DNA from 2 places in the Micromonospora musae genome. Region 1 is predicted to be linked to the other one. Evidence: riboswitches for the same ligand, from Rfam matches in the RefSeq annotation. Region 1 holds a riboswitch; the other holds the start of a gene.
The links. A riboswitch is a leader RNA that binds a small molecule or an ion and turns the genes downstream of it on or off. The one in region 1 is predicted to bind thiamine pyrophosphate.

Region 1 (17,039 bases):
CCGGTACGCGGACGAGCGGGGCCTCAGCATGCTCCAGGTGGCCATCGGCGGGCTGGCCGCCCAGCCGGCGGTGACCTCGGTGATCGCCGGGGCGACCACGCCCGAGCAGGTGCGCGCCAACGCCGCGGCCGGTTCCTGGCAGCCGACCGACGAGGACCTGGAAGCCCTGCGCGAGATCCTGTGATCACCGCCGCTGCCGCCGGCGGCCGGCTCGGGCCGAGGCGCCCGGGTGTGGCTCGACCGTGAGTTGGTATCGGCGGCAAAACTTCGGCCTCGAAGATCCGGAAAGGCCTGATACCTCAGCGGCATATTGATGCCGCTGAGGTATCAGGCTGACCGGGGTTGGCGACTGTCGCCGAAGCCGTCCCGGCGACCTCGCGCCGTGCGGCTCACTCGTCCGAGCGGCGGCGGGTGAGCAGCATCGGCACCGCCACCGCCAGGGCGGCGATCACCAGGACGGCCAACCCGACCGGCCACCACCAGGCACCGCCCGCCCCCGCCGTGGCCGAGGCGTCGGCCGCGGGTGCGGTCGCCGCGGCCGGCACCGCCGGAGCGGGCGACTGGGCGGGCCGGGCCTGCACCTCGGCGCTGACCTCGCTCTCGTCCGGGGCCGGGGCGGCGACCGTCACCCGCCAGCGACCGGGGGAGAGCAGCGGACCGCTGCTGTAGAAGCCCTGCCCCTCCGGCGCCGGCGCGAGCTGCACCGGGCCGACCCGCTGCCCGTCCGGACCGGTGCCGGTGAGGGTCAACAGCACCGGCTTCTCCAGCCGGTGCCCGTCGGTATGGACGGCCTGCACGGTCACCCCGCCCGCCCCGTCGCCGGCCACCGTCAGCTTGAGCTTGCCGTGCGCGGCGGCCGGAGTGGCGGAGAGCAGGGTCAGCGCCACGCCGATGAACAGGGCGACGAACACCTTGCGGAGATTCGGCACGGACTCTCCTCACAACCGATGAGGGAGGCCCCTCCCCGACGCCGCTGCGCCGGGGAGGGGCCTCGTCGGATCAGAGCCGGCGGCCCGGGGCGAGCCGGGTGGCGTCGCCACCCAGCCGGCCCGCGCCGGCGACCGGATCGCCGTCGTTGGCCTTCACCCCGGCCTTGCTGGCCGCGCCGCCGAGCCGGACGATCATGGCGTCGGCGTCCCGGACCAGCACGTCCCGGATCTCCGCCTCGGCCACCAGCGTGGCGTCGGCGGCGAGCCCGCGGAAGGCGGTCAGCTGCTTGATCGCCTTGTTGTCGTTGCCGGCCGCCTCGGCCTTGCGGGCGGCGTCGAGCTTCTCCGTCAGCTGCTTGTGCGCCTTCGCCGAGAGCCGACTGGTCGCCTTGAACCGGTCCAGCAGGTTCTGCATGTCCCGGAACGAGGTGGTGACGAAGAACCGGACCTCCGAAGTGGTCTCGTTCCCCGCCTTGTCGGTCGCGGTGACGGTCAGCTCGTGCAGGCCGAGCGGGAGCTCGTACATGGCCTGCAACGTACCGCTCGCGTACGGCCGGCCGTCCAGCTCGCCGGCCACGCTCGCGATGCCCGAGGTCGGGTCGACCGCCTGCCAGGACACCCGGACGTCCTGGCTGTCGCCGTAGAGCTGACCGTCGGCGAGCCCGGAGACCAGCAGCGTCGGCTTGGTGCCGTCGATGCGCAGCACCGCCGACTTGAGCGTCTCCGCGTTGCCGGCGCTGTCGGCCGACCGGAAGAGCAGCTCGTGTTCGCCGTCCCCGGTCACCTCGATCGGCTCCGAGTACGGCGTCCACGCGCCACCGTCGAGCGACCACTCGACAGTCTTCACACCGGATCCGGCGTCGGTCGAGGTCAGCACCACCGGAATGGTCCCGTCGTGCCAACCCTCGTCGTTCGCCGGGGCGAACGTCGCCGAGGTCACCGGCGCCGTGGCGTCGATCTTCACGGCGGCGGTCTTCGTCGCCTCCACGTTGCCCGCCTTGTCGGTCGAGCGGAACCGCAGTTCGTGCTCGCCGTCCCCGCTCACCGGGACCGGCCCGGTGTACGCCGTCCAGGACTGCGCCCCGTCCAGCTGGTACTCGGTGCCGGCCAGCCCGCTGCCGCCGCTCTCGTCGGTGGCGGCCAGGGTGACCGTCACCGGCCCGGTGTGCCACCCCTCGACGGGGGTGCCCGTGACGGTCGCCGCCGTCACCGGAGCCGTCTCGTCCGCGACCTCGGTGGTGAGGCGGAAGTAGTCGAACACGGCGGTCTTCGAGGCGGTCTGGTTGGCCCCGAGGGTGAAGAGACCCACCTTCGGGGTGGCCCCGACCGCGCTGTTGGTCAACGCGGTCAACGCCGTCCAGGTCGCCCCGTCGGCCGAGTACGACGCGGTGAAGGTGTCACCGCTGCGGGCCAGCCGCAGGTGCCACACCGATCCGGTCAGGTTCGCCGCCTCGGGCTGCGGGTTCTGCACCGTCCCGCCGATCTCGCTGCGGAACTCGATCCGCCGCGTCACCGGCTGGCCGGGCTGGTTGTCCGCGATGTAGTCGAACTTCAGGTAGTTGTCGTCGTCGACGTGCACCATCAGTCCGGCCTGCTGGTACTGCTCGTTCAGCTGGCTGCCGTCGACCTTCGTCTCCAGGGTCCAGTCGCCGGCCGGCGCGGTCTGCAGGATGAAGTTCGCCGGCCCGGTGTTGCCGGTGCCGTAGATGTCACCGTTGGGCACGTCGACCCGCAGCGCGCCACCGGTGACCCGGTAGCCCGTCGCGTCCTCCCGCAGGATCGCGTCCCACCGGCACTTGTCCAGCGTGTCACCGGTGAACTCGTCCGACGGGTCGACCGGGCCGGCCGGCTCGTCCGGCGAGACCTGGAACCAGTCGAACGCCGCCTCCACCACCGGAGCGTCCGTGCCGCCGTTGAGGGCGAACAGGCCGATCCGAGGGTTGGTGATGCCGGCGAGCGCGGCGGACCGGCCGACCGGGGTGAAGGTCTGTCCGTCGGCCGAGACGGCTGCGGTCAGGTTCGTCCCGTCGCTGTTGAGCCGCAGGTAGAGCGTGTCGCCGGCCGGGGCGGCGACGCTGTCGGCCGCCTCGTTGCGCGGTGCGCCGGCGGTCTCCCGGATGAACTCCACCCGCCGGCTGCCCGAGTAGAGCAGGTCCAGCTTGGCGTAGTTGTCGTCGTCGCCGTAGACCAGCAGGCCGGCCTGCTGCCAGTTGGTCGTCACCGGCAGGGTGAACCGGGTGGTCGCCTGCCACGGACCGGACGGCGCCGGCTGGAGCACCAGGTTCGTCGCGTCGTTGCGTGCCCCGTAGAGGTCACCCACCGCGGTGGGCAGCCGCAGCGCGCCGTTGGAGACCGAGTAGAGCTGGTTCTCCCGGACCACGCTCCAGCGCGCCTTGTCGAGGGCGGCGCCGGTGAAGTCGTCCGAGCGCGCCCCGAAGCAGGACGTGTTCGGCGCCTCGACCCGCACCGGCACGGTCGCGTACGCCTTGGCGCCCCTGCTGTCGGTCACCGTGAGGGTCGCGGTGAAGGCGCCCGCGGCCGTGTAGGTGTGGCTCGCGTCCAGGGTGTCCGCCGTACCGCCGTCACCGAAGTCCCAGGCGTACGTCAGCGGCGTGTCCCCCTCGGCGTCGGTGGCCGTGCCGTCGAAGGCGACGGCGAGCGGGGCGGTGCCGGTGGTCGGGGTGGCGGTGGCGGTGACCACCGGTGGCCCGTTCTCGGTGACCCCGCGACCGATGAAGTCCATCCAGTTGACGTTCATCAGCGAGCCGGCGCCGCCGGACGGATCCTTGGCGACGAAGAAGAGCGTGCCCGTGCCCGGGCCGGTCACCGGCGCGGTCACGTCCGTGTACGTCTGCCAGTCGCCGGTGCCGGGCACGGTGGCCTGCGCCACCAGCGGCCCGTCGACCGCGCCGGAGCGGACGTCGATCCGCCCGCCGTTGACGTCCGAGGCGACCCGGAACCGGATCGACGTGATGTTGGTCAGGTTTGCCGGGGAGACCGACCACCAGTCGCCGTCCTCGATGAACCCGATGTTCTGGCCACCACCGGCGGTGTCGCTGGTGGTCTCGCGCTGCACGCCCGGGTCCCCGCCGCCGGTGCTGCCCGGCGCCCGGCCGGTGGCGGTGAAGTACTCGGCCTGCTTCCGCTTCGGCTGGAGCTGCTCGATGGCCCGGCCGGTGAGCGGGCCGGCGCCCGAGCCGCCACCGAGGTCGGTGTAGGTCGCCTCGAAGACGGCGAAGACGTTCGCCTCCGCGCCGTGCCCGGAGGCCAGCGACGTCTGGACCAGCCCGGTGCAGCCGGTGTGCTGCTCCAGCGGGTGGGCGTGCTCGTCGTGGCCGAGCAGCACCTGGAGCTGGACCCGGTCGCACTCGATCTCGCCGTCCTCCGGGTCGGTCACCTGCACCGTGTAGCGGACCTGGTCACCCCAGTCGAAGAAGCCCCCGTCCGGCGGGAACTCGATCTTCACGGTCGGGGCGGTGTTGCCCACGGTGACCGGCACGTTGGCCACCGCGGTACGCCCCTTCGGGTTGGTGACCGTGAGCTGCGCCGTGTACGACCCGGCCTCGGCGTACGTGTGCGTCGGGTTCGCCTCGGTGCTGGTCTGCCCGTCGCCGAAGGCCCACGCGTAGCTGAGCGTGCCGCCGTCGGGGTCGCGGGAACCGGCGCTGGAGAAGGCGACGGTCAGCGGCGCCGGCCCGGAGGTCGGCTCGCCGCTCGCCACCGCGATCGGGGCCCGGTCACCGGCGACGTAGTCGATCCGGTAGACGCCGGAGTTGTCGTTGTTGCCGCCGAAGCCGCTGCCCCACTCGATGAGGTAGAGCGCGCCGTCCGGGCCGAACTCGAAGTCCATCGGCCGGATCAGGCTCATGCCGGTGAGCAGCTGGTTGATGTCCACCAGCGACTTGCCGTCGGCGGTCACCTGCATCGTGTACATCTTCGACTGGTTCCACTCGCCGAAGAGCGCCTTGCCGTCGTAGTACGCCGGCCACTTCCGGTCCGAGCTCAGCTCGGCGTCGTACCGGTAGACCGGGCCGCCCATCGGCGCGCCGCCGCCTCCGATCTCGGGGAAGAGCGGGTTGCCGCTGTAGTCGTAGTCGACGGTGGCCGGGACGGCCGGCGGCAGGTTGGTGAGGCCGGTGTTGTTCGGCGAGTTGTTCACCGGCGCCGCGCAGTCGAACTTCGGCCCGCTCGGGCCGGCGGGGAACTGGTAGTCGTTGTAGGCGTAGTTCGCCCCGGTGCAGTACGGCCATCCGTAGTTGCCCGCGGTGCCGACGATGTTCCACTCGACCGTGCCCTCCGGGCCGCGGTTCGGGTTGGCGGAACCGGCGTCCGGCCCGTAGTCGCCGACGTACAGGGTGTCGGTGCCCGGGTCGACGCCGATCCGGAACGGGTTGCGGAAGCCCATCGCGAAGATCTCCGGACGGGTCCGCTCGGTGCCCGGCGCGAACAGGTTGCCGCTCGGGACGGTGTACGTCCCGTCGTCCTCCGGGTGGATCCGCAGCACCTTGCCGCGCAGGTCGTTGGTGTTGCCCGAGGTGCGCTGCGCGTCGTAGTCCTGGCGACCCGGCCGCTCGTCGATCGGGTTGAACGCGTCGGACTCGAACGGGTTGGTGTTGTCACCGGTGGCCAGGTACAGGTTGCCGGCCCCGTCGAAGGCCATGCTCCCGCCGGCGTGGCAGCAGGTGTTGCGCTGCGTGTCGACCCGGAGCACCTGCTTCTCGCTGGCCAGGTCGATGGTGTCGCCGGTCACCGTGAACCGGGACAGCAGGTTGCGCGCCACCCCGTCGTTCGGGGCGTAGTAGAGGTACACCCAGTTGTTGGTGGCGAAGTCCGGGTCGAGGCGGATGCCGATCAGCCCGTCCTCGTTGCCGGTGAAGACGTCCAGGTCGACGGCGGTGACCGTGTTGCCGGTGTCCGGCTTGACGATCTGCACCCGGCCGTCGCGCTCGACGTAGAAGACCCGGCCGTCCGGGGCGACGTCCAGCTCCATCGGGTTGCTGGTGTTGCTGTCCAGCGTGACCTTCTCGAAGCTGGAGGTCAGCGAGGCGCCGCAGTCGGCGCTCTCGACGCCCGCCGCGGTCCGGATGCCGCCGAGCAGGTGGGCGAGGAACTCCGGCTCCGCGTACGACTCGCGGGTGTGGCCGCCACCCGTGTACCACGAGCGGCCGCCGTCGAAGTCCTGACACCAGGCGATCGGGTGGTCGGCACCCATCGCGCCCGCGCCCGGGGAGTAGCTGGTCTCGTCGAGGCTCGCCAGCACGTGCACGTCGGGGCGGGGGTTCGACTGGTAGTTGTACCACTCGTCGAACCGGGACCAGCGCGCCGGCAGGTCGGCCGTGGCCGGGTGGGCGTGGTCCTCGACCTTCACCGTGGCCTGCTGGTTGGCCGGGTGGCTGGCGAAGTACGCCCCGACCAACTCGCCGTACCAGCTCCAGCTGTACTCGGTGTCGGACGCGGCGTGGATGCCGACGTAGCCGCCGCCGGCCTGCACGTACCGCTCGAAGGCCGCCTGCTGGTCGGCGTCGAGGACGTCGCCGGTGGTGGAGAGCCAGATGACTGCCTGGTACTTCGCGAGGTTGGCGTCGGTGAACGCGCCGCCGTCCTCGGTGGTGTCGACGGTGAAGCCGTGCTCCGCGCCGAGCTGCTGGATGGCGGCGATGCCGGTGGGGATCGAATCGTGCCGGAAGCCGGCCGTCTTCGAGAAGATCAGCACGGAGAAGGCCTCGGCGGCGGCGGGAGCCGCCTCGGGGAGCGCCTGGGTCACCGGCGTGGCGGCCGGCGGGGCGGCCTGAGCGGCTCGCGCCGCGGTCGGGCCGGCGGTCGGTGCCGCCTGCGCGGCCGACGTGCCGAGCAGGGCTGTCGAGGTGAGCGCAATTGAGAGCAGGATCGCGGTGATGGGTGAGCGGGCACGACGAGTGCGGGACACGCCGCCTCCTATGTCGCGGTGGACAGGGGATCGCGGGGGCCGGCTCGCCGAAGACCGTCCCGGGTGGGTCGGTGCGGGCGCCGGGCCATGGCGTCCGCACCGATATTTTTGTCGAATCGCTGAACAAATTAATTCCGGTGGATGCGTATCCGGCAAGATGCCAAACGGTAACGGTTTCGCAACAGCGGGCGACATTCCGAACAGGACCGCATGAAGCGCCCGGCGGAGGATCGCCGCCACTGTTGCCGCGCTCACCCTTGGCAGGGTCGCCGGGTCTGTCGTACGGTGACCGAGCAAGTGACCCACGGGAGCCCGGTGGACCGGGCTGAGAGGGGGGCTGTCAGCCCCCGACCGTCGAACCTGATCCGGGTAATGCCGGCGCAGGGAGGAGTGTTGCCGTGCCGTCCCTGGGACGACTCCATCTCATCACCGACACCCGACCCGGGCGCGATCCGCTCGCCGTGGTCCGGGCTGCCCTCAGCGCCGCCCGCACGGAACTCGTCGTGCAGGTCCGGGTCGAGGACTCCGCCACCGACCGCGAGGCGTACGACCTGGCCCGCCGGGTCGCCGCGCTCTGCGCGCCGTACGGGGCGACCTGCCTGGTCAACGACCGGCTGCACGTGGCGCTGGCAGTCGGCGCCGCCGGTGGGCACATCGGCGCGGACGACCTCCCGGTCGAGGCGGCCCGACGCGTGCTCGGCCCGACCGCCGTGCTCGGCGCGACCGCCCGTGAACCGGGCACCGCCACCGAGGCCGTCGCCGCCGGCGCCAGCTACCTCGGGGTCGGCCCCTGCCATCCCACCGCCACGAAGGAGGGCCTGCCCGCCCCGATCGGCGTGACCGGCGTACGGGCGGTGGCCGGAGCGGTCGCCGTTCCCGTGATCGCCATCGGCGGAGTGACCGCGAGCGACGTGCCGGCGCTCCGGGCCGCCGGGGCGTACGGAGTGGCGGTGGTCGGTGCGCTCTCCGGGGCGGCCGATCCGGCCCACGCCACGACCGAGTTGATCGCGGCACTGACGTGCTGAGCGCCCGGTCCACGTCGACCCAAGCCGGCGACGTGGCCCGGGCGGACGTGGCGGTGGTGGGGGCAGGGCCGATCGGCCTCGCCGTCGCCTGGCGCTGCGCCGCCCGCGGGCTGCGCGTGACCGTGCACGATCCCGCTCCGGGCTCGGGGGCCTCGGCGGTCGCCGCCGGCATGCTCGCCCCGGTCTCCGAGGCGTACTTCGGCGAACGGGAACTGACCGGGCTGCTGGTCGAGTCGGCCGCCCGCTGGCCGGCGTTCGCGGCCGAGCTGACCGAGGCGAGCGGCGTCGAACTCGGCTACCGCACCGAGGGGACCCTGCTGGTCGGGCTGACCGCCGACGACCTCGCCGAGGCGCGGCGACTCTGGGCGTACCAGCAGGAGATCGGCCTGCCGGTGACCCCGCTGCGCCCCTCCGAGCTGCGGGACCGCGAGCCGGCGCTCGCCCCGCGGGTGCGCGGCGGCGCGTTCGCCGGGACCGACCACCAGGTCGACCCGCGGCTGCTGCTGCCCGCGCTGCGCATCGCCGCCGAACGGGCCGGCGCGGTGCTGGTCCCCGGGCCGGTCCGCACGCTCGCCGACCTGGACGCCCCGGTGACGGTGGTCGCGGCCGGCTGCGGCGCCGCCGCCCTCACCGGCTTGCCGGTCCGGCCGGTCAAGGGGCAGGTGCTCCGGCTCCGCGCGCCCGGTGGCGCGACGCCGGGCTTCCGGCACGTGATCCGGGGGTACGCCGACGGCGAGTCGGTCTACCTGGTGCCCCGCTCCGGTGGCGAGGTGGTGGTGGGCGCCACCGTCGAGGAGCGCCGGGACACCGACGTCTCCGCCGGGGCGGTGCTGCGGCTGCTCCGCGCCGCCGTGGACGTGCTGCCCGAGCTGGCGGAGTACGACCTGGTCGAGACGGCCGCCGGGCTGCGCCCCGGCACCCCGGACAACGCGCCGATCCTCGGCCCGTTGCCGGGTCGGCCCGGCGTGCTGGCGGCCACCGGGCACCACCGGCACGGCATCGTGCTCACCCCGGTGACCGCCGACCTGATCGCCGACCTGGTGACCACCGGCCGGCCCGATCCACTGCTCGCCCCCTTCCGGCCGGACCGGTTCACCGGTCCAGCCGCTCCGGACTCGGCCGGTTCGGACCCGACCGCTCCGGCGACGGGCGCTGCAGCGGCCGACGCGGTGCCGGCGGCCGGCGGCGCTGGCGTATCGGCGGCCGGAGACGACGACGTAGCTGCCCGGACTAGTGAGGAGGACCCGTGGAACTGACGGTGAACGGGACCGGGCGGACGATGCCCGGCGGTGTGACGGTGGCCGACCTGGTCCGCGAGGTCGCTCCGCAGCAGCGCGGAGTGGCGGTCGCGGTCAACGGCGAGGTGGTGCCCCGTACGGGCTGGCCGGCGACCACGCTGCGCGACGGTGACCGGGTCGAGGTGCTCAGCGCCGCCCAGGGCGGGTGAGCGCGATGACGTTCCGACTCGGCGGGGTCGAGTTCACCTCGCGACTCATCCTCGGCACCGGGGGCGCGGCGAACCTGCGCGTGCTGGAGGAGGCGATCCGCGCGTCCGGCACCGAGCTGGTCACCCTCGCCCTGCGGCGGGTGGACACCGCCCCCGGCATGGGCGGCGGGCTGCTGGATCTGCTGGACCGGTGCGGCGTACGGCTGCTGCCGAACACGGCGGGCTGCTACACGGCGGTCGAGGCGGTCAAGGTGGCCCGGCTGGCCCGGGAGGCGTTCGACACCGACTGGATCAAGTTGGAGGTGATCGGCGACGAGCGCACGCTGCTCCCGGACGGGGTGGAGCTGCTGCGCGCCGCCGAGGAGCTGGTCGCCGACGGGTTCACCGTGCTGCCGTACACGAGTGACGATCCGGTGCTCGCCCGGCGGCTCGCCGACGTCGGCTGCGCCGGCGTGATGCCGGCGGGCGCACCGATCGGGTCCGGGCTGGGCATCAGCAACCCGCACCACATCCGGCTGATCCGGCAGACCGTGGAGGTGCCGGTGATCCTGGACGCCGGCATCGGCACCGCCTCCGAGGCGGCGCTGGCCATGGAGCTCGGCTGCGACGCGGTGATGCTGGCCAGCGCCGTCACCCGGGCCGCCGACCCGGTGGCGATGGCCACCGCCATGCGGCACGCGGTGGAGGCCGGCCGGTTGGCCGCGGGCGCCGGCCGGATCCCGCGCCGGCACCACGCCCTCGCCTCCACCCCGGACGAGGGACGGCCGGAGCTGTGACCGACCCGCGCCTCGCGCCGCAGGTAGATCTTGGACGGAAACGGCCCCTCCCGGGGCCGTTGCGTTCCAAGACCTCCGCGGAGCTCCCCGCCGGAGTCGTGCTGCTCACCGATCGGAGGGTGGCGCGCCGACCGCTCGGCGAGGTGGTCGCGGCGGCGGTCGCCGGGGGAGTGCGCTGGGTGGTGCTTCGGGAGAAGGACCTGCCCCGCGCCGAGCGCGCCGCGCTCGCGGTCGAGCTGCGGGCGATCCTCAGCGAGGCCGGCGGCACGCTGATCGTCGCCGGACCCGACCCGCTCGACGGCGACGCCGTGCACCTGCCCGCCGCCGGCCCGTACCCGCCGCCCCGGCTCGGGCTGGTCGGCCGCTCCTGCCACGACACCGTCGAGCTGGCCCGGATCAGCACCGAGGACTACGTGACCCTCTCACCCGTCTATCCGACCCGGACCAAGCCCGGCTACGGCCCGCCCCTGCTGCCGGACGGGCTCGCCGCGCTCGTCGAACGAAGCCCCGTCCCGGCCCTCGCCCTGGGCGGCATCGAGACCCCCGAGCAGGTCAGCGCCGGTCTCCGGGCGGGTGCTACCGGCGTCGCGGTGCTCGGCGCGATCATGCGCGCCGACGACCCCCACGAGGCAGCCGCCACGCTGACCGAGGCCGCCGACAAGGCGACCCGACAGGAATCGGTCACCCCGTCGACCAGCCTCTCCGCCGTGGCGGTCAGCCCGATGTCAACCGGCCGGCGCGTCCCGGCGGCGGTTCCCACGACGGGGCTGCGGCCGACCGTGCCCACGCAGGGATCAAGCCTGACCGCCCGGAGTGGGCACGGTCGGCCGCAGCCCTCAACCGCAACCACCGGAGAAGCGCAGTGACGCCGAGAACAGTCCTCACCATCGCCGGCTCCGACTCCGGCGGGGGCGCGGGCATCCAGGCCGACCTCAAGGTCTTCGCGGCGCTCGGCGCGTACGGCACGAGCGTCCTCACCGCCGTGACTGCGCAGAACACGCGGGGCGTCGACGCCGTCCTGCCCCTCCCGCCGGCCACCGTCACCGACCAGATCGAGAGCGTGCTGACCGACTTCACCGTGGGCGCGGCGAAGACCGGCATGCTCGGCACGCCCGCCGTCGCCGACGCGGTGGCCACGGCCGCCCGGGCCGGTCGGTTGCCGCACCTCGTCGTCGATCCGGTACTCGTCGCCACCAGCGGGCACTCGCTCGGCGTGGTCGCGGCGGTCGAGCGGCTGCTGCCGTACGCCGAGGTTGCGACGCCGAACTGCGCGGAGGCCGCAGCCATCACCGGACACCCGGTGACCACCGTCGACGAGATGGTGGCCGCCGCGAAGGCGCTGGCCTCCGGCGGCCCGGCGCACGTGGTGGTCACCGGCGGCGACCTCGACGGCGCGGAGGCAGTCGACGTGCTGCACGGCGGCGGGGTCACCACCCTGCTGCGCGGGCCGCGCGTGGAGACCCGGCACACGCACGGCACCGGCTGTTCGTTCTCGGCCGCGATCGCCGTCCGCCTCGCGCTGGGGGACCCGGTGCCGGTGGCGGTCGCCGTCGCCAAGGAGTACGTGAACCGCGCGCTGACCGGCGCGCGGCACTGGGAGCTGGGCGCGGGACGTGGCCCGCTGGACCACTTCGGATGGTCCGCTTGAACACCAGGGAGGCTGTCATGCAGGCACGACGCAAGGTCTACGTGGAAGGGACCCGGCCGGATGTCCGGGTGCCGTTCGCCGAGGTGACGCTGACCGGGGAGAACCCGCCGGTGCGTCTCTACGACACCTCCGGGCCGGGATCCGACCCCGAGGTCGGGCTCGCGCCGCTGCGCGGTCCGTGGATCGCCGAGCGGGGAGACGTCGCCCCGGTACGGGGAGCCGGCACGCCGCTCGCCGGTACGGACGGCCGTCGTCCGACCCAGCTCGCGTACGCCCGGGCGGGCGTCGTGACGCCCGAGATGGAGTTCGTGGCGATTCGGGAGGGCGTGGCGCCGGAGCTCGTCCGGGACGAGATCGCGGCCGGCCGTGCCGTGCTGCCGCTCAACGTGAACCACCCGGAGTGCGAGCCGGCGATCATCGGCAAGGCGTTCCTGGTCAAGGTGAACGCGAACATCGGCACCTCGGCCGTCAGCTCGTCGGTCGCCGAGGAGGTGGAGAAGCTGACCTGGGCCACCCGGTGGGGTGCGGACACGGTGATGGACCTCTCCACCGGCAAGCGGATCCACGAGACCCGCGAGGCGATCGTGCGCAACTCGCCGGTGCCGATCGGCACGGTGCCGATCTACCAGGCGCTGGAGAAGGTCGGCGGCGACCCGGTGAAGCTCAGCTGGGAGGTGTTCCGGGAGACCGTCATCGAGCAGGCCGAGCAGGGCGTGGACTACATGACCGTGCACGCCGGGGTGCTGCTGCCGTACGTGCCGCTCGCCGTCGACCGGGTGACCGGCATCGTGTCGCGCGGCGGCTCGATCATGGCGGCCTGGTGCCTGGCGCACCACGAGGAGAACTTCCTCTACACGAACTTCGAGGAGCTCTGCGAGATCCTCGCCCGCTACGACGTGACCTTCTCGCTCGGGGACGGTCTGCGTCCCGGCTCGATCGCGGACGCGAACGACGAGGCGCAGTTCGCCGAGCTGAAGACGCTCGGTGAGCTGACGCAGGTCGCCTGGCGGTACGACGTCCAGGTGATGATCGAGGGCCCGGGTCACGTACCCATGCACAAGATCAAGGAGAACGTGGACCTCCAGCAGGAGTGGTGCCACGAGGCCCCGTTCTACACGCTCGGGCCGCTGACCACCGACATCGCACCCGCGTACGACCACATCACCTCGGCGATCGGCGCCGCGATGATCGGCATGTTCGGCACCGCGATGCTCTGCTACGTCACGCCGAAGGAGCACCTGGGGCTGCCGGACCGGGACGACGTGAAGGCCGGCGTCATCGCGTACAAGATCGCGGCGCACGCGGCCGACCTGGCCAAGGGGCACCCGGGCGCCCAGGCGTGGGACGACGCGCTCTCCAAGGCGCGGTTCGAGTTCCGCTGGGAGGACCAGTTCAACCTGGCGCTGGACCCGGAGACCGCGCGGTCGTACCACGACGCGACGTTGCCGGCCGAGCCGGCGAAGACGGCCCACTTCTGCTCGATGTGCGGCCCGAAGTTCTGCTCGATGAAGATCACCCAGGACCTCAAGGAGTACGCCGCCCGCGGCATGAAGGACAAGTCCGAGGAGTTCGTCTCCTCGGGCGGGCAGGTCTACCTGCCGCTCGCCTAAGAGACTGTCGGGAAACCCTGCGGCGGGCCCAGCCGACGAGCGGCGGCGTTGGAGATTCGTCCGGATATCGGTGTTGTATCCGGACGAATCTCCGCCTTGCCGGATCGCCGCCTGGACTCCGCCTCGCTCGCCCCGGGGTTTCCCGACAATCTCCAAGCCGCTCGGGCGCGCCGGTCCCGTCCGGTCGCGCCCACCTCGGGTGTGGTTGTCGTCCCGGCGACCACCGCACCGGACGGCGGGCTCAGCTGCGGTGGTGACGGCCGGACGAACGCAGCGAGCGGCGCCCGCTCTCCTGCTCCGGCTCGTTGTCGTGCAGGGGCCGGCTCAGTCCGGCCACCCAGTCCACGTACTCCTCGTCTTGTGCCGGCACCGGCTCCTCCGCCGCGCTCTCCGGCTCCGGCTGGGGGCGGGTACGCCGGAACAGCCCGAGCCTGCCCCGAGTGCGGCCCGTGGCCTGTTCGGGAGTGCGGGGCCTCTCCACGGCCTCGTCCCCGGTCGAGGTGGCGGCTGGGGCGTCGTCGCCGGACGGCTCCGGGTCCGCGGCCTCGGCCGGCTCCGGCGCGTCGGTCGAGACCGGACCGGCACTGTCGGCGTCGGCCAGGCCCTCCCAGCTCGCCGCCCGGTTGAGGTCGGGCAGCGGGGCCCGGTGTCGTGCCCGGGGCGCGAAGTCGGAGGTCTGCTCCGGCAGCTGCGGGCGAGCAGGCTCGACGGCGTCGGTCAGGGCGTGCCGTCGCGTCGGCCAGAGCGGCCACCTGCTGGGCGGGTCCTGTCGCTCGGCCGCCGGACCAGTTGCCGGGGCCGGATCGCTCGCCGCGTCCGCTGAGTCGGGGGACCGGCGACCGACCGGCGGGACCGCTGCGCCTTGCGAGTGGTCGCCGCGCGGCGCCGGCGGGCCGGCGTCGATCGGCGTGGCCGGAGTTCCGGGCTGCTCGGCGAGCTGGGCGGTCGGCGTCGGGGCGAGGTCGCCGCCGCCCGGCCGGGCGGAGCCCGCCGTCGCCGGCTCCCCACCGGTCGTCGGGTCGCCGTCGACGACCCCGCTGACCAGGTCGGACGGGTTCGGGGTGGTCGTCGGCTCGTCGTGGCGCAGCCGGCTGGTCGCGTCCGACTTCACCTCGCCGGCTGCGGCGGCGGCGCGGCCGACCTCGGTCATGCGGGCCGCACCTGTCGCGTCGGTGGCGGGCTTCGGGGCGGAGAGCTGCGCGGCGACGTCCTGCTCGGCGGGGGCCGCGATCCGCTCGGACGGCTCCGGGGCCGCGGCGGCCCCGCCCTGATCCGTGGCCGCGGCGGCACCCTCCTCCGTGGCCTGCGTAGCCGAGTCATCACCTCGGTCGGTCGCCGCGCTGGGCGGGGTCGACCCGCCCTTGCGGGTCCGTCGAGGCTTCGGCGCTCGGACCGCCTCGGCGGATTCGGATCTCGCCTGTCGACCGACTGACCCCGCCGTCTCGACGGACTCCGTTCCGGCTGACGCCGGGTCGGCGGACGGTGACGCCGGCCCGGCGGCCGGTTGGCCGACGGGCTGCGGCTCGGTGGACCTGCCGGCAGAACGCCGGGATGGCCGCTTCGCGGCGGCAGCCACGGACTTGGCGGCGGACGACTCGTCGGCGGCCTGCGCTTCGGCCGACGGCTCGTCGATGGGCTGCGAGTCGGCGGCCCGCGCTTCGACGGGCTGTGGTTCGGTGGCCGGTCCCTCGGCGGGCTGTGCCTCAGTGGGTGTGCCCTCGACCGGCTGCTCGGCGGGCTCCGCTCCGGTCGAGGGCACGACCTCAGCGCTGGCGGTGGCCTCGGCCTCGGGCATCGACTCGTCCGTAGCCGTAGCCGTAGCCGTAGCCGTAGCCGGTGCCGGTGCCGGTGCCGGGGTCGTCGTAGCACCGGCAGCACCCGCAGCACCCGCGGCACCGGCAGCGGGCGGTGCCGCGGCGTCCGGCTCGGCCGGGAGCGTCCGGTCGGCGTCGAGGGCCAGCTCTTGGCCACCGCGCTGCGGCCCCACCACCGGGGACTCCTCGCCCGCGGCCGTGCCGCCGTCCGGGCGGGGTTCGGCGATGGCGGCCACCGGCACCGCGACGGCGGGCTCGGCGGCGGTGGGTTGGACGACGGTCGGCTCGGCGACTGCGGGCCGGGTGGCGGCGGGCTGGGCGACGGTCGGTTCGGTGACGGTGGGGCGGGTGGCGGCGGGCGCCTCGCCCGGGTCGTTCGGCTCCGCCGGCCCGCCGAGCGTCGACGAGACCGTCAGCCGGGTCTCGGCCGGACCGGCGGCCGGCGCGTCGGACGTACCGGGGGCGGGCGGCGTGAGACCGGCGCTCGGCGTCCGGCCGGTCGGCAGACGGCGCGGGCCGCCCTTCGGCGGGAGCGCGTGCGCACCGGTGGTGCGGGTACCCACCGGCCAGCGCAGCAGGGCGGCGGCGGCCGAGCCCAGGACACCGGCGCCGATCGAGACCAGCGCGCCGTAGTAGGGCGTGCCCTGGTAGCGGTCGATCGTGTCGCCCGGGCCGGCGGTGAGGTAGGCGAAGGCCACCAGCACCGGGCCGGCCACCCCGGTCGCACCGCTCACCAGCGGGGCCGCGCCCCGCCAGCGGGCCAGCGCCGCGGTCGCCGCCCCGGCGAGCAGCGCCACGGTCGGCAGCAGGAACAGCGACAGCCGCTGGGCCGCGTCCACGTCCAGCCCGTCCGGTTCGAGGACGCCGAGTCGTACGGTGCGCAGCGGGCCGGTGGCACCCAGTGACGGCAAGGTGGAGGCGAGCGCGAGCAGCCAGACCGCGCCGGCGATCGCCGCCACGTTCCACCCCAACGGCGGGTTCAGCAGTACGGCGATCGCCGCACCGGCGCCGACCACCGCTCCGAGGATCGCGCAGATGCCGACCGCGAGGACCGGGTCGACGGAGCCGATCTCCACCATCCGGGCGGGCTGCATGCACAGTGGCGCGACGGTGAACGCGCCCAGAGCCGCGGCGGCGCCGACGGCCAGCACCCGGCCGGTGCTGCTCGGCCCCGGGGCGCGGCGGGCGAGACGCTCGGTGAGCACCGCGCCGGCCACCGTGGCGTTCGCGGCGAACCAGCCGACCCAGACGAGCTGGGCCGGCCACTGGTTGACGGTCGCGCCGCTGAAGGCGCCGGTGAGCCGGACGATGCCGAGGCCGTACGCGAGGCCCAGCTGGCCCGCCCCGGCCATGACGCTCACCCCGAGCGCCGTGAGCAGCAGTTTGCCCCAGGTCCGAAAGGCCATGTCCGGCACGTTACGCACCTGGTGCGCCGGTTCGCCACCGGCGCGCCGCGCCACGCGGTGGCGGGCGACCGGCGTGTCTACTTGAGTTCGACCAGGCGGGCCAGATAAGTCGTGTTCCCGACGTTGGTGAGCATGTGCACCGCGCCCGGGTCCCGGTAGACGATCCCGCCGGTCGGCTCGTCCGCGTCGATCCGGGTGCCGTCGATCGTCTGCACCACGTTCTTCGCACCCTGGATCGCCACCACCAGGTACGGGTGGTCGTGCCGGTGCAGGGGCTGCGACTCACCCGGTTCGAGCCGGATGTGCCAGACCCGGACCCGGTCGTTCTCGTACACGATCTCCTGGCCCACGGGGCCCAGTTCGATGCCGTCGCTCATCCGTCCGTTCCGTCCAGCTGTGGGAGCACGTCGCTCGCGATCAGTTCCAGGTGGTCGAGGTCGTCGAGTTCGATCAGCCGC
Region 2 (14,434 bases), on a different contig from region 1:
TCTGGCCGAACGCCCCCGGCCCGTACCGGGAGTTCGGTCTCTACTTCGGCGCCTGGATGCTGGGCTTCGCGCACCACGCGGGCATGCTGCGCCGGCTCGCCAACCGGGTGCTGGTCCCGGCGGTGCTGGTGCTCGTCGCGGCGGGCGGCGCGTGGATCCTCACGCATCCCGGCCCACGCGGCTACGACCTCAACGACATCCACCTCGGCAACGCCCTCTGGTCGACGGCGTTCATCCTGGTCGTGCTCGGCCGGGGACCGGCCGGCGCGGCCTGGGTCGATCGCAGCGCCCTCTTCGGGCGGGTGGTCACCGTGCTGAACCGGCGGGCCCTGACGATCTACCTCTGGCACATGCCGTTCGTGGTGGCGATCACCCCGCTCTTCGACCCACTGGGCTGGACGCACGAGGACCCGCGTGGGCTGGCGATCCGGGTGGTGCTGGTCTTCGCCCTGGTCGGCGTGGTGACGCTCGCCGTGGGATGGGTGGAGGACCTCGCGGCGCAGCGGCGGCCGGAGCTGATCCCCGGCGGCCGGCGACGGACGAGGCCCGTCGGCCCGCCCACGTCGACCGGCCACCAGGTGCCCGCGCAGCGGGCCGCCCCGGAGGCGGAGGTCACCGCTGGGCGACCCTGAGGTCGCCGCTGTCGGCGCTCACCGCGAGGACCAGCTTGGCGGCCGGGTCGTCGGTGACCGCGACGTGCTCGTCTCCCGAGTTGCCGTTGGCCCGGACCCGGTACGGGCCGGGCGGAACGACGAGGTCGACGTCACCGCTGTTCGCGTGCGCCCGGACCGAGGCGGCCTTGTCCAGCTCGATCCGTACGTTGCCGGATTTGGCCTCGGCGTCCACCTCGCCCTGCAGCCGCCGGGCCGAGATGTCGCCGGAGGAGGCGCGCAGCGTGACCGGACCGGTGGCCTCGGACACCTCGATGTTGCCGGAGCTGGCCTCCAGCCGTACCGGACCACTGGCACCGGTGAGCTGAACGTCCCCCGAGTGGACCTGCAGCTCCACCGCGCCGACCCGGATCAGCTCGACGTCGCCCGAGTTGCTCTCGCCCCGCACCGCGACACCCTCGGGGGCGGTCACCTCGTACGACACGCTGCACCGGGACCCGCAGTCGGTGTCCAGCACCAGCTCGCTGCCCTTGATCTCGTACTTCGCCCGCGGCTCGGCGCCCTGGTAGCGGACCACCCGCTTGATCCGCACCTCGGTGGCGGTGCCGGTGGCCCGGACGATCACGTCACCCGAGCCGGGCAGCACCCGGATCGTGGTGATCCGGGCCGACTCGGTGTTGTCGAAGTCCAGGCGCCGGTAGGAGAGGTTGTCGCACCCGGTGAGCAGGATGAGCGCGGTGACGGCACCGAACGCGACCGGTGCCACGGCACGGCGGCGGAGCAGAGCGGCACCGGAGGAGGCGGTGCCGACGGGGCGCTGAGCGGTCATGGCGAGAACGCTACGGCCGGCACCGCCCCAGACACATCCGGGTTCCGGCGCCGCCGGACCCCGAAGGAACCCTGATTTCGTACCCCGAGGGAGAATGGTCCGATGACCGGGTACCGCCGACAGCTCTACCGCGACGACGCGGTGGTACTGCGGGTGCAGAAGCTCGGCGAGTCTGATCGGATCATCACGCTGCTCACCCGACGGCACGGCCGGATCCGTGCGGTGGCCCGGGGCGTGCGGCGCACCACCAGCAAGTTCGGTGCCCGGTTGGAGCCGTTCGGGCACGTGGACCTCCAGCTCGCCGGGGACCCGAAGGGCAACCAGGGCAGCTCGCTGCACACGGTGAGCCAGGTCGAGGGGATCGACCTCTACGGCAAGCGGTTCCTCGGCGACTACCCGCGCTACACCGCGGCCAGCGCCGTCGCCGAGACGGCCGAACGGCTCACCCCGGTCGAGCGGGAGCCGTCGCTGCGGCTGTTCCAGCTCACCCTCGGCGCGGTGCGTGCGCTCGCCGAGGGCAGCCACGCCACCACCCTCGTGCTCGACGCGTACCTGCTGCGGGGGATGGCCCTGGCGGGCTGGGCGCCGGCGTTGATGGCGTGCGCGGTCTGTGGCACGCCCGGGCGGCACCGGGCCTTCTCCGTACCGGCCGGCGGTGTGGTGTGCCCGGACTGCCGACCACCCGGCGCGGCCCATCCGGCGCCGGCCACCATCGAGCTGATGTTCGCGCTGAGTAGCGGTGACTGGCGGATCGCCGACGCCGCGGAGGCCGGCGTACGACGCGAGTGCAGCGGGCTGGTCGCGGCTCACCTGCAGTGGCACCTGGAACGCGCGCTACGCTCGCTTCCGCTGGTAGACCGGGGCGTTTCGACGCCCGGCGCCGATGGCGTGAACAGGGAGTAACGAGTGATCCGATCAATGAGGGCCGGCCGGCGGCAGCCGGTGCCACCCACGCCGCACCCGTCCGGTGCCCGTCCGCCGGCACTGCCGGCCGACGCGGTGCCTCGGCACGTCGCAGTGGTGATGGACGGCAACGGTCGGTGGGCCAAGGAGCGTGGGCTGCCCCGCACCAAGGGCCACGAAGCGGGGGAGTTCTCCCTCTTCGACACGATCGAGGGCGCCATCGAGATGGGCATCCCCTACCTGTCGGCGTACGCCTTCTCCACCGAGAACTGGCGGCGCTCGCCGGACGAGGTCCGCTTCCTGATGGGCTTCAACCGCGACGTGATCCGCCGCCGCCGTGACCAGCTGGTCGACCTCGGCGTACGGGTGGTCTGGTCGGGTCGGGCGGGGCGGCTCTGGAAGAGCGTCATCTCGGAGCTGCAGACCGCCGAGGAGATGTCCCGCGGCAACTCGACGCTCACCCTCCAGTTCTGCGTGAACTACGGCGGTCAGGCGGAGATCGCCGACGCGGCGGCGGCGATCGCCCGCGAGGTGGCCGCCGGCCGGCTCGACCCGGCCAAGGTCAACGAGAAGACCGTCGCGAAGTACCTCTACCACCCCGAGGTCCCCGAGGTGGATCTCTTCCTGCGCCCGTCCGGGGAGCAGCGGACCTCCAACTTCATGCTCTGGCAGAGCGCGTACGCCGAGCTGATCTACCTCGACACGCTCTGGCCGGACTTCGACCGCCGGCACCTCTGGTACGCCTGTGAGCTCTACGCGCAGCGCGACCGGCGCTTCGGCGGAGCCCTGCCCAACCCGGTCGCCCCGCCGACCCAGGGCTGAAACCGGCGTTCGCGGTGGTCCGCCCGTTGCCGGGCGGGCCGCCGCCCAGGCTTACCGTGCCGTCACCCTGGGTATCTGTTCTCCCAGGAGCCACTGACGGAGGTGAACCCACATGATTCAGAAGCGCATCGTCCAGTGGGCGCTGATGGCGATCGCCGTTCCGGTGGCGGCGGCCGGCGCACGCCGGCTCAGCCGCACGATCGAGGCCCGTCGCGGCCCCTCCGGAGTCAGCCGCCTGCTCGCCAAGGGCGCGGATCGCCTCCGCCCGCAGAAGGCCAAGCGGCACGCCTTCTGGTGAGCCCGACCTTCTGGTGAGCCCGACCGGTCCGCCGCGCGCCGGTCGGGCCGGGGCGTTGCCGGGGTGATGTGGCCCGGGCGCGCCTAGGATCGAGAGGCGCGGGGCGTGTCGCGGGGGTGCGTCCCTGACGCGGGGGTGGTCATGCGGGATCTCCGGTTCGAGATGACGGCCGCGCTGGCGGGCGCGAACCTGGTCGACGCCGCGCAGCGGGAGCGGGTCGCGGACGTCTGCGCCGACGTGGCCGAGCGGTACTGCGCCGAACTCGGTCACACCGTCGCCATCCGGTCCGGCGAGATCGGTGAGCTGGCCCAGGGTGAACCGGCCGCCGGATGGGCCCCGACGCCGGCGGAGGAGACCCAGCGCGCCTGGTGAGGACCGGGTCTGCTGTCGCCCCGGCCCGTCCGCGGGCCTGCTGTCGCCAGGCCCGTCCGCCTGCCCGCTCGCTGTCCGGCGTGACCGGCACAGGTGCTGCTCGCTGAGCCTGATACCTCAGCGGCATACTTGTGCCGCTGAGGTATCAGGCTCATCCTGCTCGTCGACGGGCTACCAGCCATCCGCGACCTCGCGCCGACGGCACGGGTCGGCGGGCGGTGGCCGGGACCACCGCCGACCGGGCCGCCGGCTCAGGCCTCCACTTCGGAGCGGTCGCCCGCCCAGAGGGTGTGGAACGTCCCCGCCCGGTCGACCCGGTGGTACGTGTGCGCGCCGAAGTTGTCCCGCAGCCCCTGGATCAGCGCGGCGGGCAGCCGCTCCGCGCGCAGCGCGTCGAAGTACGCCAGCGACGAGGCGAACGCCGGAACGGGTACCCCGGCCCGGGCGGCCTCCGCCACGATGCGACGCCAACCGGGCACGCCCGCGCTGACCGCCTCGGCGAAGTACGGCGCCACCAGCAGGGTGGGCAGGTCGGGCTGCTCGTCGTACGCCTCACGGATGCGGTCCAGGAACCGGGCCCGGATGATGCAGCCGCCCCGCCAGATGGTGGCGGTGCCGCCCAGGTCGATGTTCCAGTCGTACTCCCGGCTGCCCGCGCTGATGTGGTCGAAGCCCTGCGCGTAGGCGACGATCTTCGAGGCCAGCAGCGCCCGGCGGACGTCCTCGACGAACGCGTCGCGGTCCTCGACCTTCAGCTGCGCGCCGCCGCCGGGGAACGCCCGGCGGGCCGCCTCGCGCTGGTCGGCATGCCCGGAGAGGGAGCGCGCAAACGTCGCCTCGGCGATGCCGGTGATCGGGATGCCCAGGTCGAGCGCGCTCTGCACGGTCCACCGCCCGGTGCCCTTCTGCTCCGCCTGGTCGCGTACGACGTCGACGAACGGGCGGCCGGTGGCGGCGTCGGCGTGCGCCAGCACGTCACCGGTGATCTCGATGAGGAAGGACTCCAGCTCGCCGCGGTTCCACTCGCGGAAGATCTCCGCGAGCTCCGCCGGCTCCGCGCCCAGACCGGCCCGCAGCAGGTCGTACGCCTCGGCGATGAGCTGCATGTCGGCGTACTCGATGCCGTTGTGCACCATCTTCACGAAGTGGCCGGCCCCTCCCGGGCCGATGTGCCGGCAACACGGCACCCCGTCGACCTGCGCGGCGATCTTCTCGAAGATCGGCCCCAGCTTCTGGTACGACTCCGCCGAGCCGCCGGGCATGATGCTCGGCCCGTGCAGGGCACCCTCCTCGCCGCCCGACACGCCGGTGCCGACGAAGTGCAGCCCGTGCTCGCGCAGCGCCGCCTCCCGGCGTTGGGTGTCCGCGAAGTGCGCGTTGCCGCAGTCCACCACGATGTCGCCCGGCTCCAGCAGCGTGGCCAGCTCGTCGATCACCGCGTCGGTCGGCGCACCGGCCTTGACCATCACGATCACCGCGCGGGGCCGCTCCAGTGCGGCGACGAAGTCGGCCATCGACTCGGCGGCCACGAACGTGCCCTCGTCGCCGTGCTCGGCGATCAGGCTCCGGGTGCGCTCCCAGTTGCGGTTGTGCACCGCCACCCGGAACCCGTTGCGCGCCAGGTTGCGGGCCAGGTTGCGGCCCATAACGGCGAGTCCGGTAACCCCGATCTGCGCCTTCGCCTGCTCGGCCATGCGCCGCCACCTCTCACTGTCGCTGTTCGCGTTTCGAACCTATCGCGACGGACGGCGGCGGGGACCAGTGATCGTGATCCCGTCACGGTGGGTAGCGGGACGGCTTCCGGTCAGCCCTCGGCGAGCCGGGCCTCGATCCGGGCGACCTTCTCGGTCAGCGCGTCGGTCACCCCGGGGCGGACGTCGGCCTTGAGCACCACGCTGACCCGTGGCGCCTGTTGCGCGACCGCGTCGACGGCCCGCTTCACCACCGCCATCACCTCGTCCCACTCGCCCTCGATCGTGGTGAACATGGCGTCGGTCCGGTTGGGCAGGCCGGACTCGCGGACCACCCGGACGGCCTCGGCGACGAGGTCGCCCACGGAGTCACCGGCCCCGAGCGGGGTGATCGAGAACGCGATCAGCATGGGGGGATCGTAATTCGGGTGCGCGTACGTGGGCCGGTGACTACCCTCACCTCATGCGCTGATGACGCCCCAGCTCCGAGCCGGCCCGCTGCCCGTGCGCGCGGTCCGTGCGCTCCCGGGCGTTCGCATCTCCTCCCGCCGCCTTCTCGGTGTCGGGCGTGGCCGATCCCGGGACCAGTCCCAGCCCGTTCCGACCGTGGCTCACTCCAGCCCGGTCCCCGCCCAGCCGTGACCGGCCGGGGCGGTGCGGCGCCGCGATCCTCGGCGTCGGCACCTCCCGCCCGGCCGGACGCGGAGAAGGAGGCCCGGATGCCTGCCAAGCGCACCGCGAAGAAGTCCCGTACGACCCGTCCCGCCCCGAGCGTCGAAGCCCTGACGCCTGTCGACCTCGACCGGCTGTCGGTCACGCCCGCCGTGCCACCGCTGCCCGACGGTCTGGCCGAGCCGGTGTCGCGTACGGCGTCACCGAAGGCCGGTCCCCCGGTCGTACCGGGCCGTTCGGGGTCGGGCCGCGGCAGCCAGCGGGCCGGCCAGCCCCGCCGGTACGCCTTCCGCCGCAGCTGACCGGTCCCGGGTGCGGTCCACCGTCGCGGCGGTGGGCCGCACCCGGCCGTACCCGCCCGGGTTTAGCGGGCCAGCGCGCCGGGGCCGGGGCCAGCGGGCCGAGGCCGGGCGGCCCGGTCAGCCGATCAGCGGGCGGAACGTCCCGAGCACGATGCTGGTGGTGAGCGCGGCCGCGGCCACCGCCACCGCACCGGCCACGAGCAGCGCGTCGGCGGCGGTGAACCGCTGCCGTCGGGCGACGGTGCGCGCGATGCCGGCGTCGAATCCCCGGGCGTCCATCGCGACCGCGAGCCGGGTGCCGCGCCGGATCGCCCCGACCAGCAGGGCGAACGCGGTCGAGACGAAGAGCCGCAGCTTCGCCACCGGGTTGCGTCCCGCGTCCACTCCGCGGGCCCGGCGGGCCATGCTGATCGCCTGCCACTCCTGCCCGAGCAGCGGCACGAGGCGGAACGCGGCGAGTGCGCCGATGGCGAACCGCGCCGGTGCCTTCGCGTTCTGGACCAGGGCGTCGGCCAGGTCGGTGGGGTCGGTGGTGGCGAACACGATCACGCCGGGCAGCGCCACCGCGAACATCCGCAGCACCAGGCCGAGCGCGGTCAGCAGCACACCCGAGGTGACCACGACCGGGCCGGCCTCGACCAGCAGCCGGCCCGAGCGCTCGGCCGCGAAGAGGACCAGGGTGACCACGATGCCGACCGCGCTCACCAGCAGCGGCCAGGCCCGCCGGGCGAGCACCCGGTAGCGGACCCCGAAGAGCGGCAGCACCGCCAGTTCGACGGCGATGGCGATCGCCGGGGCCACCGGGTCGAGCGTGGCGACCAGGACGAAGGAGAAGAGCAGAGCGGCGAGGAGCTTCGCGACCGGGTTGCGTCGGGCCAGCGGCGCTCCGGGGGCGGCGACCGGTTCGAGGCTGATCACGAGGACTCCCCGGCCCGAGCCGCCGGCCCGTCACCGGGCGGCGCGGGGCGGGTCAGCGTGACCTGCCGGTCGGCCAGCGCGGCGACGAACTCCGCGTCGTGGGTCACCGCGACGACACCGTGCCCGGCGTCGCGCAGGTCGGCGAAGAGGTCGACCAGCTCCAGCCAGGTCCGCCGGTCCTGACCGAAGGTGGGCTCGTCGCAGATCAACAGCCGGGGCGCGGTGGCCAGGGCGGTCGCCACGCTCAGCCGCCGCGCCTCACCGCCGGAGAGGGTGTACGGGTTGGCGCGCGCCAGCGCGGTCAGCCGTAGCCGGTCGAGCAGGTCGTCCACGGTGGAGTCGACCTCCGCCTCGGTGCGACCGGTGCGGCGCGGGCCGAGGGCCAGCTCGTCGAAGACCGTGCCGGTGACGAACTGGTGCTCCGGATCCTGGAAGACCGAGCCGATCCGGGTGGCCAGCGCCGGGGCGCGCCAGCGGTGCGGGGGAGCGGAGGCGTCCCGACCGGCCAGCTCCGTGCTCGCCGTGACCGTGCCGGTGCCGGGCTTGAGCAAGCCGCCGAGGAGCAACGCCAGGGTGGATTTGCCCGCCCCGTTCGGACCGAGCACGGCGAGTGCCTCGCCCGCGCGTACGGTCAGGTCGGTCGCGGCCAGGCGGGGGCGCAGGCCCAGCCGGTCCGCGGTGAGCAGCGCCGCGCCGGCGGTGGTGGCGGCGCGGCGCGGCGGCACGGTCCGGCCCGGCACCCAGACGCCTTCGGCGGCGAGCGCGTCACCGTACGCGTCGAAGACCGCCTCCGGCGTTCCGTCGGCCCGTACGCCGCCACCGGCCTCCAGGACCACCACCCGGTCGACCAGCGGCAGCGCCTCGGCCACCCGGTGCTCGACCAGGATCAGCGTCGTGTCGGCGTCCAGCGCGCCGGCGATCGCCGAGCGCACCAGGGCGGCGCCGGCCGGATCGAGGTTGGCGGTCGGCTCGTCGAGCAGGAGCAGCCCCGGGCGCAGTGCGAGCGCCCCGGCCAGCGCCAGCCGCTGCTGTTCGCCGCCGGAGAGCGCGGCGGTGGGCCGGTCCCGGTGGTACGGGAAGCCGACCCGGTGCAGCGCCTCGTCGACCCGCGGCCAGATCTCGTCGCTCGGTACGCCCCGGTTCTCCAGCCCGAAGGCGACGTCGTCGCCGCAGCGGGCCATGACCAGCTGGCTCTCCGGATCCTGGAAGACGATGCCGACGCGCTCCCGGGCCTTGCGCGGGTCGAGTCCGTCGATCTCGACGGTGCCGCTCTGCTCGCCCGAGTCCTCGGGCAGCAGCCCGGCGAGCGCGGCGAGCAGGGTGCTCTTGCCGGCGCCCGAGGGGCCGAGCAGCAGCACCCGTTCGCCGCGCTCGACGCGCAGGTCCACGCCCTGCACGGCCCAGCGTTTCCGCCCGGCGTGCCGCCACCCGAATCCCCGCAACGTGACACCGCTCACCACCCTCACCTCCTTCCGGCCCACGAACCAGCAGCGTTGATCAAGAGGTTTGCGTCAGAATCGCGATCCCCGTTGACGCAAACCTCTTGATCAACGGGGTCGAGGCCCGGGGTGGGGGCTAGATGGCGGCGCGTTCGCGGCCGGCGGGGAAGCGGTCCAGGGCACCGGTGTTCGCGAGCGCGCGGGTCAACGCCCAGCCGCCGACGCCGGCCACGATCGTCGAGCTGACGACGGTGAGCAGGGCGTACGGGAGCCGGTAGCTCGCCAGGTCGGTCGCCGTGTTCCAGTAGACGAAGTCGAAGATCGCCGCGCTGACGCCGGTGAGCGCGCCCGCCAGCACCGAGGCCGGGAGGCGGAACGAGTGGTACCGGAACGCCGCGAAGGCCAGTTCGGCGCCGAGGCCCTGCATAACGCCCTGGACGATCGTGATGCTCGCCCACTGGCTGCCCAGCAGCGCGGAGAGGATCGCGGCCACCGTCTCGCAGTAGAGCGCGGCGCCGGGCTTACGGATGACCAGACCACCGAGCACGGCCGGGACCAGCCAGACGCCGTAGATCAGCGTCTGCGCCGGCGGGAAGAAGGCGAACGCCGCGTCGGTGGCGCTCCAGACCAGGTTCCAGGCCCAGAAGATGACGCCGAAGGCGACGGCGATCACGGACGCGACCACGATGTCGATGGTGCGCCAGCGATTGGTGTCGGTGCTTTTCATCTGTTTACTCCCAGTTCGGCAGAGGGAACCAGGAGAAGACGCACGCCGCGCCCGGTATCACCGGACGGCGACGCGGCTGGAGGTCGACCGAACTCCCTGCGCTGGCATTACCCAGATCAGGTTCGAGGGTCTGCGGGCGTGCCCGCACTCTCAGCGCTGTGCGCTCCCCTGTCGGATGTGAAATTGATACGGAGACGCTAGCACCGTGGGCAGGGGCCGGGCCACGCCGCCCGACCTGGGTAGGCTGCCGATCATGCGCATCGACGCCCGTGGTCTGGAGTTCGTGGTACGCGCCGGCGGCCCGGAGGGCGGCGAGCCCGTCCTGCTGCTGCACGGCTTCCCGCAACACGGCGGAGAGTTCGACGAGGTGGTACCCGCCCTGCACGACGCGGGGCTGCGCACCTACGCGCCGGACCAGCGCGGCTACTCACCCGGTGCCCGGCCGACCGACGTCGAGGCGTACCAGCTGCCGGAGCTGGTGGCCGACGCGGCGGCGCTGCTCGACGCGCTGGGCGTCGAGGCAGCGCACCTCGTCGGGCACGACTGGGGTGCCGCCGTCGCCTGGGCGCTCGCCGCGGCGCACCCCGAGCGGGTCCGGACGCTCACCGCCGTGTCGGTACCGCACCCGGCCGCCATGGCGCACGCGCTCGCGCACGACCCGAAGCAGAAGGCCCGCTCGTCGTACATGGCGCTCTTCCGCCAGGCCGGGACGGCGGAGAAGATGCTGCTGGGAATGCGGGCGGCCGGGCTGCGCCGGGTGCTGAGCGGCGTCGGAGACAGCGCCCGGGTGGCCGCGTACGCGGAGCCGATGCGTGAGCCCGGCGCGCTGACCGGGGCGCTGAACTGGTACCGGGCGATGTCGGGGGCCGCGCTGGGAGCCGTCGGGCCGGTGACGGTGCCCACCACGTACGTCTGGAGCGACGGCGACACCGCGATCGGTCGCGGCGCCGCCGAGGAGTGCGCGCGGCACGTGACCGGCGACTACCGCTTCGTGGAGCTGCCCGGGGTGAGCCACTGGATCCCGGACGAGGCGCCCGCGCCGCTGGCCGAGGTGATCCTGGCCCGAGTCGCCGGCGATGCACGTACGGATGGGACGGAGGAGCTGTGACGTTGAACGCCGAGGGTTACCTGGCGATGGTGACCGAGACGATGAACCGGGTGGCCGAGAGCCAGCGGGAGGCGGTCGGCCGCGCGGCCGACCTGATCGCCGAGTCGATCGGCGCCGACGGCGTGGTGCACGCCTTCGGCACCGGCCACTCCGAGGCGCTCGCCATGGAGCTCGCCGGTCGGGCCGGCGGGCTGGTGCCCACCAACCGGATCGCGCTGCGGGACCTGGTGCTGCTCGGCGGCGCACCCGTCGACCTGCTCGGCCCGACCCTGGAGCGGGACCCGACGGTCGCGCACCGCCTCTACGCGCTGGCCCCGGTACGCCCGCAGGACGTCTTCGTGCTCGCCTCGAACTCGGGGGTCAACGGCGCGATGGTGGAGTTCGCCTCCGTGGTCAAGGAGAACGGCCATGCCCTGGTGGCGATCACCTCGGCGCAGCACTCCGCCCGGATGACGTCCCGCCACCCGTCCGGGCGCAAGCTCGCCGACTTCGCCGACGTGGTGCTCGACAACGGCGCCCCGTACGGCGACGCGACGCTGCCGCTGCCCGGTGGCGGCGCGGTCGGCGCGGTCTCCTCGATCACCGCCGCCCTGCTCGCGCAGCAGATCACGGTCGAGGTGGTGGCCCGGCTGCTCGCCGCGGGGCAGCAGCCCCCGGTCTACCTGTCGGCCAACATCGCCGGCGGCGACGAGCACAACAACGCCCTCGAGGCCCGCTACGCCGGCCGGATCCGCCGGGGCGCCTGACCCGGCTCCCGCGTTCGGCGTGGCACGTCGGCCTGTCATGAGTCGGTTTCAGATGACGGGCCATCGGGCACTGGCGTTCCTGCCGGCGGCGCCCTCCGTCGGCATTAGCGTCGGAGCGGGAGGTAGCGCGTGTCCAAGGAGACGGAGCGGCAACGCTGGCAGCGCAACTTCGCCGATCTGCTCCAGGAGCTGCGGGTGGCGCAGACCGGGGTGCAGATCCTGTTCGCCTTTCTGTTGACGCTGCCGTTCAGCAACGGCTTCACCCGGACGACCGACTTCCAGAAGGACGTCTACGTCGTCTCGCTGCTCGCCGCGGCGGCCGCCACGGCGCTGATCATCTCTCCGGTGGCGTTCCACCGGGCGCTGTTCCGGCAGGGGCGCAAGCCGGAGCTGGTCCGGTTCGCCCACCGGATGGCCTCCGGTGGGCTCGCCTTCATGCTGGTCTCGATGGTCAGCGCGGTACTGCTGATCACCGATTTCGTCCTCGACCGTCCGCTCGCGTTCGTGCTCAGCGCGCTGACCGCGCTCTGGTTCCTCGGCTTCTGGGCGTTGCTGCCGTTCGCCCGCCGCAACTGGGGCGAGGACGACATCGACGACGAGGACGACGACCCTCGTACGCTCACCGGCGACTGACCCCCGCCCTGGTGACCGGGCCCGGCCGGCTCACCGGCTTACCCCACGCCATCGCCGAAAATCGATCTTTACGCAGCGCTACCCCTGGGTAACAACCGGGGGTAGCGTGGCGTTTGTCGAGCACGTTGACGCAGCGGACCGAGGTTCGAGGGGGCAGCCGTGACCACGACGCAGGACAGCCGACCCGAGCCGGGCTCCTCCGGCGGCGCTCCGGAGCGACCCGACACCAGTGGCGGCACCGCGGCCCCGCTGCCGAGCGAGGCGGGGCAGGTCTCCGAGAAGGAGGCCCGCCAGGTCGCCGAGGCGGCCCGAGAATCCACCTGGGACCGACCGAGCTTCGGCAAGTCGCTCTTCCTCGGCCGGTTCCGACTCGACCTGATCAACCCGTGGCCGAGCTCCGACGCGGACGAGGACGCCCGGGCCGAGGAGTTCCTCGGCCGGCTCCGGGAGTACCTCGCCACCGAGGTGGACGGCGCGGCGATCGAGCGGGACGCGCGCATCCCCGACGAGGTGTTCCAGGGTCTCGGTCGCCTCGGCGCGTTCGGCATGAAGATCGACCGGGCGTACGGCGGGCTCGGGCTGAGCAACCTCCAGTACTGCCGGGCGTTGATGCTCGCCGGCTCGGTCAGCCCGGCGATCGGCGCGCTGCTCTCCGCACACCAGTCCATCGGTGTGCCGCAGCCGCTGAAGATGTTCGGTACGCCGGAGCAGAAGCAGCGTTTCCTGCCCCGGCTGGCGGCCGGCGAGGTCTCCGCGTTCCTGCTGACCGAGCCGGACGTCGGCTCGGACCCGGCCCGGTTGGCGACCACCGCCGAGCCGACCGAGGACGGCGCCGGCTACCGGCTCAACGGTGTGAAGCTCTGGGCGACCAACGGCACCGTGGCGACGCTGCTCGTCGTGATGGCCCGGGTGCCGGCCGCCGAGGGGCGCCGCGGCGGCATCACCGCCTTCGTCGTGGAGGGCGACGCCGAGGGCATCACGGTGGAGCGGCGCAACAGCTTCCTCGGCCTGCGGGGCCTGGAGAACAGCGTCACCCGGTTCCACGACGTCTTCGTGCCGACGGAGAACGTCATCGGGGGCGAGGGTAAGGGGCTGAAGATCGCCTTGACCACGCTCAACACCGGTCGCCTCTCACTGCCGGCGATGTGCGTGGGCGCCGGCAAGTGGTCGTTGAACGTGGCGCGGCAGTGGGCCGCCGAACGGGTGCAGTGGGGCCGGGCGGTCGGTGAGCACGAGGCGGTCGCCCAGAAGCTCGCCTTCATGGCCGCGACGACGTACGGCATGGAGACCATGCTGGAGATCTGCTGCCGGCTCGCCGACGACGACCGCAACGACATCCGGATCGAGGCGGCGCTGGTCAAGCTCTACGCCAGCGAGATGGCCTGGCGGATCGTCGACGACCTGATCCAGATCCGTGGCGGTCGTGGCTACGAGACGGCGGATTCGTTGGCCGCTCGCGGCGAGCGGCCGGCCCCCGTCGAGCAGATCCTTCGTGACCTGCGGATCAACCGGATCTTCGAGGGGTCGACGGAGATCATGCATCTGCTGATCGCCCGCGAGGCGGTCGACGCGCACCTCGCGGTCGCCGGGGACATCATCGACCCGGACGCGGGCCTGGGGCGCAAGGCGAAGTCGGGGGCCCGGGCCGGGGTCTTCTACGCGAAGTGGCTGCCCACGCTCGCGGTCGGGCGGGGTCAGAGCCCCCGGGCGTACGCCGAGTTCGGGCCGCTCGCCCGCCACCTGCGGCAGGTGGAGCGGGTGTCGCGCAAGCTCGCCCGGTCGACGTTCTACGCGATGTCGCGCTGGCAGGGGCGGATGGAGCGCAAGCAGGCGTTCCTGGGGCGGATCGTGGACATCGGGGCGGAGTTGTCCGCGATGGCCGCGGTCTGCGTCCGCGCCCACGCCGAGCGGGACGCCCGGCCGGAGAACCTCGAACTGGCCGACCTCTTCTGCCGGCAGGCCCGGGTCCGGGTCGACGCGCTCCTCACGTCGCTCTGGGAGAACACCGACTCGGTCGACGTCGCGGCGGCGAAGCGGATCCTCGCCGGCCGATACACCGATCTGGAGTCCGGTGTGATCACCCCGTCCGACGAGCTGCCCTGGGTGGCCCCCTGGTCGGCAGGCCCGTCGACCGCCACCGACGCCCGCCGGAGGATCCCGCCACCCCAGTGACCTCCGCCACTGTCCGCACCGCCCCGGGGCGCCGTCCGCCAGGTCTCGGCCTGGCCCGTGGCGGAGCCCGCCGAGATGGCGGCCGGCGGCGGAGCCCGCCGAGGTGGCGGCGGTCAAGACGGCCAAGCGCCCCGCCCACCTGCCGCGCGAGGCACCAGGTGGGGAGGGGCGCTTTGCTGACCGAAGCGGCG

Region 2: it holds a riboswitch for thiamine pyrophosphate, as region 1 does, so the genes downstream of both, D7147_RS17115 (ECF transporter S component) here and thiE (thiamine phosphate synthase) in region 1, are expected to answer to the same signal.

Annotation. Positions count from the first base shown of each region.
Region 1 covers NZ_RAZS01000018.1:50,057-67,095, forward strand. Annotated here, with positions in the region: gene D7147_RS31560 (aldo/keto reductase) at 1-184, shown strand, start outside; gene D7147_RS31565 (hypothetical protein) at 390-929, opposite strand; gene D7147_RS31570 (ThuA domain-containing protein) at 1,000-6,855, opposite strand; TPP riboswitch at 7,151-7,259, shown strand; gene thiE (thiamine phosphate synthase) at 7,254-7,880, shown strand; gene thiO (glycine oxidase ThiO) at 7,877-9,136, shown strand; gene thiS (sulfur carrier protein ThiS) at 9,127-9,327, shown strand; gene D7147_RS31590 (thiazole synthase) at 9,324-10,103, shown strand; partial or broken gene D7147_RS31595 (thiamine phosphate synthase) at 10,163-10,762, shown strand; gene thiD (bifunctional hydroxymethylpyrimidine kinase/phosphomethylpyrimidine kinase) at 10,966-11,751, shown strand; gene thiC (phosphomethylpyrimidine synthase ThiC) at 11,769-13,361, shown strand; gene D7147_RS32550 (hypothetical protein) at 13,603-16,581, opposite strand; gene D7147_RS31615 (cupin domain-containing protein) at 16,659-16,958, opposite strand; gene D7147_RS31620 (LLM class F420-dependent oxidoreductase) at 16,955-17,039, opposite strand, start outside.
Region 2 covers NZ_RAZS01000005.1:513,841-528,274, reverse strand. Annotated here, with positions in the region: gene D7147_RS17170 (acyltransferase family protein) at 1-632, shown strand, start outside; gene D7147_RS17165 (DUF4097 family beta strand repeat-containing protein) at 613-1,440, opposite strand; gene recO (DNA repair protein RecO) at 1,543-2,343, shown strand; gene D7147_RS17155 (isoprenyl transferase) at 2,359-3,165, shown strand; gene D7147_RS17150 (hypothetical protein) at 3,278-3,463, shown strand; gene D7147_RS17145 (thioredoxin reductase) at 3,605-3,835, shown strand; gene gndA (NADP-dependent phosphogluconate dehydrogenase) at 4,087-5,529, opposite strand; gene D7147_RS17135 (MTH1187 family thiamine-binding protein) at 5,640-5,936, opposite strand; gene D7147_RS17130 (hypothetical protein) at 6,246-6,500, shown strand; gene D7147_RS17125 (energy-coupling factor transporter transmembrane component T family protein) at 6,618-7,418, opposite strand; gene D7147_RS17120 (ABC transporter ATP-binding protein) at 7,415-8,875, opposite strand; gene D7147_RS17115 (ECF transporter S component) at 8,994-9,584, opposite strand; TPP riboswitch at 9,660-9,764, opposite strand; gene D7147_RS17110 (alpha/beta fold hydrolase) at 9,838-10,692, shown strand; gene D7147_RS17105 (sugar isomerase domain-containing protein) at 10,689-11,438, shown strand; gene D7147_RS17100 (DUF6328 family protein) at 11,568-12,071, shown strand; gene D7147_RS17095 (acyl-CoA dehydrogenase family protein) at 12,231-14,243, shown strand.